3 regions of the Streptomyces sp. NPDC055962 genome follow, and region 3 is predicted to be linked to each of the others. Evidence: riboswitches for the same ligand, from Rfam matches in the RefSeq annotation. Region 3 holds a riboswitch; each other region holds the start of a gene.

What was found. Region 3 has a riboswitch for cyclic di-AMP ahead of ACFC51_RS23665 (transglycosylase family protein). Riboswitches for the same ligand answer to the same signal wherever they lie in the genome.
Region 1: linked by a shared signal. The riboswitch ahead of ACFC51_RS34070 (C40 family peptidase) and the one ahead of ACFC51_RS23665 (transglycosylase family protein) in region 3 are both predicted to bind cyclic di-AMP.
Region 2: linked by a shared signal. The riboswitch ahead of ACFC51_RS24140 (M23 family metallopeptidase) and the one ahead of ACFC51_RS23665 (transglycosylase family protein) in region 3 are both predicted to bind cyclic di-AMP.

Annotation. Positions count from the first base shown of each region.
Region 1 covers NZ_JBHJYN010000019.1:106,846-110,111, reverse strand. Annotated here, with positions in the region: gene ACFC51_RS34080 (ATP-dependent Clp protease proteolytic subunit) at 1-438, shown strand, start outside; gene ACFC51_RS34075 (hypothetical protein) at 446-754, shown strand; cyclic di-AMP (ydaO/yuaA leader) riboswitch at 1,218-1,390, shown strand; gene ACFC51_RS34070 (C40 family peptidase) at 1,394-1,864, shown strand; gene ACFC51_RS34065 (LysE family translocator) at 1,883-2,521, opposite strand; gene ACFC51_RS34060 (LysR family transcriptional regulator) at 2,594-3,266, shown strand, end outside.
Region 2 covers NZ_JBHJYN010000009.1:21,924-25,189, forward strand. Annotated here, with positions in the region: gene ACFC51_RS24135 (aldo/keto reductase) at 1-415, opposite strand, end outside; gene ACFC51_RS24140 (M23 family metallopeptidase) at 580-1,620, opposite strand; cyclic di-AMP (ydaO/yuaA leader) riboswitch at 1,632-1,784, opposite strand; gene ACFC51_RS24145 (PP2C family protein-serine/threonine phosphatase) at 2,018-3,175, opposite strand.
Region 3 covers NZ_JBHJYN010000008.1:266,608-269,873, reverse strand. Annotated here, with positions in the region: gene eno (phosphopyruvate hydratase) at 1-801, opposite strand, end outside; gene ACFC51_RS23665 (transglycosylase family protein) at 1,120-1,815, opposite strand; cyclic di-AMP (ydaO/yuaA leader) riboswitch at 1,816-1,988, opposite strand; gene ACFC51_RS23660 (transglycosylase family protein) at 2,279-3,266, opposite strand, start outside.

The sequences.
Region 1 (3,266 bases), on a different contig from region 3:
TCCCTCTACATCAACTCGCCCGGGGGTTCCTTCAACGCCATGACGGCGATCTACGACACCATGCGCTTCCTCGCCTGCGAGGTGGAGACGTTCTGCCTCGGCCAGGCGGGCGCCGGCGCGGCGGTCCTGCTCGCAGCCGGCGCGCCCGGACACCGACATGCCCTGCCGGGTGCGCGGGTAGTCATCCAGCAACCCGCTCTGGACGAGCCGGTGCAGGGCCAGCCCTCCGATCTCGACATCCAGGCCCGCGAGCTGCTGCGCGAACGCGAGCTGCTCACGGCCATGCTGGCCCGTCACACGGGGCGTTCCACGCGGGAGATCAGCGACGACATCGAACGGGACACCATCCTCGACGCCCCTGCCGCCCTGGCGTTCGGGCTGGTGGACCACGTCGTGGAGAACCGCACGCCGTCCCAGCCGCCGCGCCCCGCGAGGTGAACAGCCGATGCTCCCACCCCAGTTCCCACCGCTCCCCGCACTGACCCGCGCGGAGGCCGAGTTCGTCGACTGCTATCTGGAAGTGCTCGACCAGCTCGGCCGCATCAATCCCGCCCGGGGCAGCGACACATACGGAGCGCTCCGGGCTGCCCAGGCTCTCGCGTCCAGGGCGACCGCCCTCCGCGACGCCCTCGCGCTGATGCACGACCGGGGTGAGTCGCAGATCCACGCGGACACCCTGGCCAGGGTGCTGCGACTGCTGGACGGCGAACGACGCGCGGGGCGGGTCGCCGTGCCTCCCGCCCCTACGGGCTGAGCGGTCCGGCCGCCCTGCGGACGGGGCGGTCGGCACGCCCGACGGACAGGGCGGCAGGGGCGTCCGCGGACGGGGCGGCAGGGGTGTCCGCGAGCAGGACGGCACGGCCGTCCGGTACGGCGACGGATCGCCCCCGGTGGCGCCGCTTTTCGACACGCCCGACGAGCCGATGAGTTTTCCTCGCTCGTTCGGCGTAGGAGCTCCCCCGCCCGGGGGACAGCCCGACTTGCGCACCGCATGCGGACGCTGAACGGAATGCAACGTTCCGCTGCTGGTACACGGCTGGTCGGCCCCGGCCGCCGGGGCCAGCCGGCCGTCGCGTCCACCCGATCGGATCAGTCGTGACGACTCTCACATATCGACACTTCAGCCAGGAAATCCGGCAGGGCGTGCGTAAAGATCCCTGGGACGACAAGCCCCCGCCACCGCGGCGGGGCGGTCCGGGCGGACGCCGAGTCCTGCCGCTGTCCGGATGCCTGGTCGACAGAAGTGGATCGGCAGGAGTGGAGGACCCGAGCACAACGGGCCGGCCGGAGTTCCGGACGGTCCTCGGGGTGAAGCCGCTTCGCGCGGCCGGGCAACTTCGCCAGCCCGAACCCGACAGGTCATCCTTCACAGGCGGCTGACGAAGGGTTGCGCATGACTGCGCAGGTTCATGTCCCGTCTCTGTTCGCCCGGGTCGGTACGGCCTCGGCTCTGACATTCGCCGTAGGGACCACCATGCTGGCCCCCGGCTTCGTGAACGACGCCGAGGCCGCCGCCCACTCGGCGACGGCACTCAGGATCGCCGCGTCGAAGAAGGGGGCGCCCTACAGATGGGGCGCCACAGGCCCTCACCGGTTCGACTGCTCCGGGCTCACGCTCTACTCGTTCAAGAAGGCGGGGAAGAAACTACCCCGCACGGCTCAGCAGCAGTACAACAAGACCCGCCATATCTCCAGGTCGCAGCGGAAACGCGGCGACCTGGTCTTTTTCCATGCGGGGCGCAGTGTGTACCACGTCGGCATCTACGCCGGCAGCGGGAAGATCTGGCATTCGCCGAAGACCGGGGCGGTGGTCCGGCTGGAGAAGATCTGGTCCGGCAACGTCTGGTACGGGAGGGTCCGCTGACCCTCCCTCATCTCTGGTTCAGCGCAGCAGGGGCCCGGTCACCAGCACGAGCCCCAGCGCGGTGAGCGCCGTGCCACTGCCGCCCTCGATCGCGCGGGCGGTACGCGGCCGGCGCAGCCACCGGCCCAGGCGGTCCACCAGGAGCGCCACGGCCGGGAACCAGACGAGCGCGAGCAGGACGACGACCGAGGCGAGCAGCAGGGTCCTCGGCAGGGGCGGCTGTCCGTCGGGGACGAACTGGGGCAGCAGGCTCAGGAAGAGCACGGGTGCCTTCGGGTTCAGGGCGTTGGTCAGGAAGCCCTGGCGCAGCGAACGCCGGAGCCCCGAGGGCGCCCGGCCGCCCGTCTCCGCACCCCTGTCCGCTCCGCCGGCGGACCGCCGGAGCGCGTACAGGCCGCTGAGACCGAGGTAGAGCACGTACGCGCCGCCGAGCAGCTGGACGGTGCGGAAGAGGACCGGCATCGTCACGAGCACGGCGGCGAGTCCGGCGACGGCCAGGGCCGTGTGCACCACGAGCCCTCCGGCGACTCCCACCGCGGTGGCCAGCCCGGACCGCCGGGATGCGAGCGCGTTGCGTACGACCACCGTGAAGTCGGCGCCGGGCAGCGCCACCATTCCTGCGGCCACGGCCAAGAAGGCGAGCAGTTGTGCGTCCATGGGGACACCCTGACGGCTTGAGCCCTTTAGCGTGTACTTGCAATCTTCATGGTCTGCCAAAAGGAATGCTTCATGTACGACCCGACACGGCTGGCCGCGCTGGTGGCGGTGGCCGAGGCAGGCTCGATCACACGGGCCGCCGCGCGGCTCGGCTACACCGCACCCGCGCTCTCCCAGCAGCTGGCCAAGCTCGAACGGGAAGCGGGGGCCGCCCTCCTCGTCCGGCACCACCGGGGGGCGCGGCTGACGGCTGCCGGTGAGCTGCTGGCGGGGCGGGCCAGGCGTGTGCTGGACGAGATGGACCAGGCGCGGCACGAACTGGCCCGGCTCGCTGGGCTGTCCGGCGGCCGGCTGCGGGTCGGCACCTTCGTGACGGCCGGGATCCATCTGCTGCCCCCGGTGCTCACCGCGTTCCGCCGCGCCCACCCCGACGTGGAGCTGAGCGTCACGGACTACGAGCCGCCCGCCGGTGTGGCCGCGGTGGCGGCGGGCGACGTGGATCTGGCCCTCACCCATGCGTACGAGCCCGCGGCGGCCGGGCCGATGCCGGCGGGGGTGTCCGTCGAGCCGCTGCTCGTCGAGGAACTGGTGCTGGTCACCGCGCCCGGGCAGATGCTGTCCGAGGGCAGCGGACCGCTGCCCGTCGCGGGACTGGCGGGCCGCCCTTTGATCAGCAGTGCGCCGGAGCACCCACCGCGGCGCGGGGTGGAGCGTGCGCTGGCCGAGGCGGGGGCCACCCCTGCCG
Region 2 (3,266 bases), on a different contig from region 3:
CGGTGACGATCTCCTCGACGGGGACGCTCTCGTCGTCGAAGTGCGTGTAGTACAGGTCGATGTGGTCGGTGCCGAGCCTCCGCAGGGACGCCTCGGCCGCCCCCTTGATCGTGGTGGGCGAGAGCCCCTTGTACGACGGGTGGGCACCGACCTTGGTGGCGATCACGACGTCGTCACGGCGGGAACGCGCCCTGAGCCACTTCCCGATGAGGGTCTCCGACTCACCGCCCTCGTTGCCGGGGACCCAGGCGGAGTAGGAGTCGGCCGTGTCGATGAAGTTGCCGCCGGCCGCCACGTACGCGTCGAGGACGGCGAAGGTCGTGTCCTCGTCGGCCGTCCAGCCGAAGACGTTGCCGCCGAGGGCGAGGGGGAACACCTGGAGGCTCGAGGAACCGAGCGGACGCAGAGAAGTCATACCCGAGGACAACGAGCTGCTGGAGGCACGTATTCCGATTCTCGGGGAACCCGTCAGGGCCCGGGTGAACCCCTGCGCCCCCACGGAGTGGACCGGCGGCCCTGACGTCGGGGGGTCGTGCGTCAGGGCCGCCGGGGTTCCGGTGCGCCGGGTGGCGCCGGGGATCAGATCGTGAGGCCCTTGCCGCGCAGCCAGCTCATCGGGTCGACACCCGTGCCGTCCGCGGTGTGGATCTCCAGGTGGAGGTGCGGGCCGGTCACGTTGCCGGTGGCGCCGACACGGCCGATGGTCTCGCCGGTGGTGACCTTCTGCCCTGCCGTGACGTCCATCGAGGACTGGTGGCAGTACCAGACCTCCGTGCCGTCGTCGAGCTCCAGGACCGTGCGGTAGCCGTACGAACCGGACCAGCCGGCCGACTTCACCGTGCCGCTGTGCACGGCCTTGACCGGCGTGCCGGTGGGAGCCGCGAAGTCCAGACCGGTGTGGTGGCCGGAGGACCACATCGAACCGGACTGCCCGAAGGTCGAGGTGATCGTGTACGAGGAGGTCGGGACGGCGTAGCTGGCGGCGAGCTTGGCGAGGCGCTCGGCCTCGGCCTTCTTCTTCGCCGCTTCCTCCTCGGCCTTCTTCTTCGCCGCGGCCTCGGCCTCGGCGGCGCTCTGCTGCTTGGCGGCCTGGGCCGCGGCCGCTTCGGCCGCCGCCTGCTCCTGGGCTGCCTTGGCCTCGGCCTCGGCTCCGGCCGACTGCTGCTCGGCCTGCTGGAGGATGCGGGCGCGCAGGGCCTCGCCGGCGTCGGTGGTGCCCTGCTCGGCCTCGGCGGCGGTGATACCGGCCGTGGTGAGCGGGGAGGACGCGGCGACGGTCTCGTGGTCCGTGTCGGAGTCCCCGGACATGAAGGCACCCACGCCGGGAAGGGACTTGGCGTCGGGAAGATTGTCCGCGATGGAATCGGGAAGAGAGATGGAGACCGGCGGCTTGCTCTGCGCGGTGGCCATGCCGCCCGCACCGACGGCCGCGATGACGCCGACGCCGAGGACGGTGGAGCTACGGGCGAGACCGCGCTGCTTGGCTACGCGATGCCGGCCGCGTACGGGGCGGATGGACTCCTCGGTGGGGTTCCATTCCTCCCACGTCCTGTCCTCATCACCGAAGCCTCCGGTCCTGAAGGATGACGGGGCCTCGGGGGCAGGCTGATTGGACGCCACGTAGGCGCACTCCTTTCCTTCCTTCTCGCCTACCGGGTTAGCTGACGGGTTCGGAGCAGGAAGGTCTCCTACGGGCCCCTCCGTCTCTCACGAGACACAGGTGCCCGATTCACCCCATGTAGGTGGTTCCCCGGTTCCCTTGCGGAATTCGGCGCTGCGCACGGTGCCGTCTCTTGCGACGGCGGCTACAACCGCGCTGCGTTATCGAACGTTAATAGACACCCGGGTCCGATTCCAAGCTGTTCTCGCAGATCGCTCACGGCTCCAGCCTGGACTTTCAGGGGTCAAACGGGCAGAAACGGGCGACTTGAACACCGTGTATCCAGCCACCAGTTTCTGACGGAGTGTCATATGTTATGCGGAGCGAGGTCCTTCGACTACCGAACGTCGCGACCGGTCATTCACTGTCCCGCCCCACGATCTTCACCGTCGTACGCCGCTCCTGCTGGCCTCGCGTGGGCCGACCGACGGCGAGGAGGGCCAGGTCGTCCGTCGACCGGCCACCCGTGTGCAGCCGCACGTCGTCGGTGAGCGCGGACAGCAGTTCCTCGGGCCCCGGGAAGAGCCGGCCGCGCAGCCTGGCCGCCGGGTCGTAGAAGTGGCCCTGTGCGTCACGCGCCTCGGAGAGGCCGTCGGTGAACGCCAGGAACGTCGCGCCGGGCGGCAGCGCCCACGTGTCCGACCGGTCGGGCCACGCGTCCAGCCCCATACCGAGCGGCAGGGCGGGCGCGGTCGGGGCCAGGACGTCGAGCGCCCCGTCCGCGTGCAGCACCAGCGGCTCCGGATGGCCGCGGTTGACGACCCGCAGGGTGTCCGAGCCTGCCGGGATCTCCGCGAGGACCGCGGTGACGAACCCCTCCATGGAGTCGAGCCCGCCCCGCCGCGAGCCCTCACGGGCCAGCGCCCGCTCCAGCCTCTGGACCACGCCCTCCAGCGACAGCTCCTGTTCGGCGGCCTCCCGGAACGCCCCGATCACGACGGCCACGGCCGCCACGGCGTCCAGCCCCTTGCCCCGCACGTCCCCGACCACCAGACGCACCCCGAACGGAGTGTCCGCGACGGCGAAGAGGTCGCCCCCGACGAACTCGTCCGCCTGAGCCGCCTCGTACCGTGCCGCGACGTGCAGCCCGCCGATCCGGGCTTCCGGCACCGGGAGCACCGCGCGCATCGCGGTCTCGGCGATGACCCGGGCCGAGGCGAGCTGCTCGTTGCCGCGGTGCACGACGCGGTTGATGACGAGGGACAGGCCGACGACGGTGAGCAGCGTGAGCAGGTCGGTGACCGGCACGACCCTGAGGAGCACGCCGTCCGACAGCCGGATGCCGAGCACGACCAGGACCGTGACGATGCCGATGCGGACGGTACTGCCGAGGGAGAAGAAGGGCGCGGCGACGAGCGAGGCGGCGGCGAAGAGCGGGACCGCCGTGACCTCCGTCGGCGTCGCGAGGTCGAAGGCCGCCCCGGCACAGATCAGCACGGCGGGCAGCACTCTCACGAGCCGCCAGGAACGGACGTTCATCTCAGAGCCCCGCCGCCGTCCGTCCCGCTTCCCCACCTGTGCACTCCTGCCCGGTCCACCCACGGCTGCGGACGGTACCGCGCCCCGCCCCGCCCGGCCGGAGCCGCGCCGAACGGCGGCTCGTCAT
Region 3 (3,266 bases):
CGTCATCTCGGCGGCCGAGCGGGACTTGCCCTCGAACTCGTAGACGCCGTCCTTGTAGAACTCGGACGCGGCGACGTCGAGCGCGAGCGCGATGTCACGGCCGGGGACGTAGCCGGCCTCCTTGATGGCCTCGAGGATGAGGTCGAGGGCGGCGCGGTTGGACTCGAGGTTGGGGGCGAAGCCGCCCTCGTCACCGAGACCGGTCGACAGGCCCTTGGTCTTCAGGACCTTCTTCAGCGTGTGGTAGATCTCCGCGCCCCAGCGCAGGGCCTCGGAGAAGGACTCGGCGCCGATCGGCGCGATCATGAACTCCTGGATGTCCACGTTGGAGTCGGCGTGCGAGCCGCCGTTCAGGATGTTCATCATCGGAACGGGCAGCAGGTGCGCGTTCGGGCCGCCGAGGTAGCGGAACAGCGGGAGGTCGGAGGCCTCGGACGCGGCGTGCGCCACGGCCAGCGAGACACCGAGGATGGCGTTGGCGCCGAGGGAGCCCTTGTTCTCGGTCGCGTCCAGGTCGAACATCGCCTGGTCGATGAGGCGCTGCTCGGTGGCGTCGTAGCCGACGAGCTCCGGGCCGATCTGCTCGATCACGGCGAGGACGGCCTTCTCGACGCCCTTGCCCTGGTAGCGGTTGGGGTCACCGTCGCGAAGCTCGATGGCCTCGAACGCGCCGGTGGAGGCTCCGGACGGAACAGCAGCACGTCCCGTGCTGCCGTCGTCGAGGCCAACCTCGACCTCGACCGTGGGGTTGCCCCGGGAGTCGAGGATTTCCCTGGCTACGACGACGTCGATGGACGGCACGAGGCATCTCCTTCTGGGATCTGACACTGGTTGTGCAGGGTCACTGTGGCCTTGCGCCACGAGCCTAACCGGCTCGGCCCGCTCCGTCGGCCGTCCGCCCGTCCCCTGGGACGAAAAAGGACCCAAGGGCCCGCATTACGGGCAAAGCTCCAGAATTCTACTGGCCAGTAACCACAACTGTTGAACGCTCGCCGCTGAGGCGGGCACACGCCGGCACCCTGACGACGGGTGCCGGACACGGCCGCGGCCCGGCGCGCGGGGGGTCTGCGCGCCGGGCCGGGCCACCGGGGCAGGAGGGGGACCCCGGGCCGTTTCCGACTACTTCAGGTGGAGCTGCTGACCCGGGAAGATCATGTCGGCGTCGTCGACGATGTCGTCGTTCAGCTTGAACAGCTTCTGCCAGCCGCCCTTGACCTTCTTCGCGTCGGCGATCGTGCTGAGGGTGTCGCCGGTCTTCACCTTGTACTCGCCGTCACCCTTCTCGACCTTCTTGCCGGTCGGGGTGGTGACGGTCTTCTCGGGGGCCGTGCGCTTCTCGCTGCGCGTGGTGGGCTGCTCGGCCTTGCGCTCCGGCTGGGCCTTCGTCTCGGCCTTGTCGGTGCTCTGGCCGGAGCCGGTGTCGACACCCGGGTCCACACCGTCGTTCGTCAGGCCGCCGGCACCGGCGCAGGACCAGGCACCCGGGCCCTGGAGGGCGAGGAGCTTCTCGGCGGCGGCTATCTGCTGGCCCTTGGTGGCCAGGTCGGCGCGGGCGGCGTACTGCGTGCCACCGGCGGCGGCCCAGCTGGACTGCGAGAACTGCAGACCGCCGTAGTAGCCGTTGCCGGTGTTGATGGACCAGTTGCCACCGGACTCGCACTGGGCGACGGCGTCCCAGGTGTCGACGGAGGCGGCGGAGGCACCGGTCGCGCCCATGAGCGGGACGGCGACGGCCGCACCGGTGACGCCGGCCAGGGTCGCGATACGGACGGCCTTGGACGGGCGACGGTGCTTGCCCTTGCTGGAAAGCAGCATGGTTCTCCTCACCGACGCCTACGAGGTGAGCTGTCGGGTTCGGGCCTGTGAGTTGCCCGGCCGCCCGCTTCCGCGGGCGGCTCCACCCCTAGCCGTTCCCTGCGCCCGTCTTCCGACGGCCGGGTCCGGCGCCTACCTGGTTCCCCCGCTCCTGCCTACGGCGCTTTACGCGTCGGTACCCCTCGGCCGACGGCAGGATTCGGCGTGACGGTCGAGGGTGCCCGCGGTGCGAGCGGCTCCGACCGTAGACACACGCAACCCCCACATTCAAAGATGGACATAACGACCAATCAGCCCGAATCGGTTCGCCTGCGAGAAGCGTTTTCGCAGGTCGGACGCAATATGGACGGACCGGACGGACGGGGCGCGGCAGTTGACGCAAAGAGACCCATGTCTCACTTACACATAAGTGGACATAGGTCTCTTAACTACCCCTGTTTTCGGGGTGTTTTCCCGCTTTCGATCAGTTGGCGGCGGGCGTCTCCGCCGGGGCGCTCTGCGTCTCCGCCGGGGCGTCCTGCGCGTCCGCCCCGAGGCCGAGGTCCAGGTTCTGGCCGGGAAGAATCAGGTCCGGGTCGGAGCCGAGCTCGTCCTTGTTGGCCTCGTAGAGCGCGGTCCACCCACCGGTCAGGTCCTGCGCGTCGGCGATCGCCCAGAGGTTGTCGCCCTCGCGGACGGTGTACGTGCCCTCCGCGCCCTGTCGTGCGCCGGAGTCGCCGCGGGAGGCGTGGCGGCCGGACTCGCGCGCGTCGGTCCCCGACTCCGCGCCGGCCTCGGGAGCCGGCGTGCCGCGGTGCTTCCCGCCCTTGGCCGCGTCACCCTTCGAGGCGCCGGACGTCCCGGACGCCTCGGAGGAGGGGGTCTTGGACGGAGTGGCGGCGTCCGAGGGCTCGCCGGCCTTGTCGCTCTCGTCCGCCGCGTCGTCGGACGCGTTCCCGCTCTCCTGGCCCTTCGCGTCCGCGTCGGCCTTCTCGTCGGCCGCGTCCGCCGGGTCCTCCGTCTCGGAGGAGGGGGTGCCGGACGGCGTCGCGGTGTCCGAGGGCTCGGCGGACGGCTCGCCGCCCGGGTCGACGCCCGGAAGCGTCCCGTCCAGGGCGAGGCCGGAGATCACGGCACAGCTGGGCCACGCCTGCGGGCCCTTGTCGTCCAGCACCTTCTCCGCCACCGCTATCTGCTGGGAGCGGCTCGCCAGGTCGGCGCGGGGCGCGTACGACGTGCCGCCGTAGGCCGACCAGGTGTCCTGCGAGAACTGCAGACCGCCGTAGTAGCCGTTGCCGAGGTCGGCACTCCACATGCCGCCGCTCTCACATTCGGCGACCCTGTCCCAGGTCGTCGCGTCGGCCGCCTGCGCGCCGCCCGCACCGAGCAGCGGAATGGCGATGGCCGATCCTGTGACGCCTGCGGCGACGACGATGGCGGGTGCCTGACGAGGGCGACGGTGTCTGCCGGTC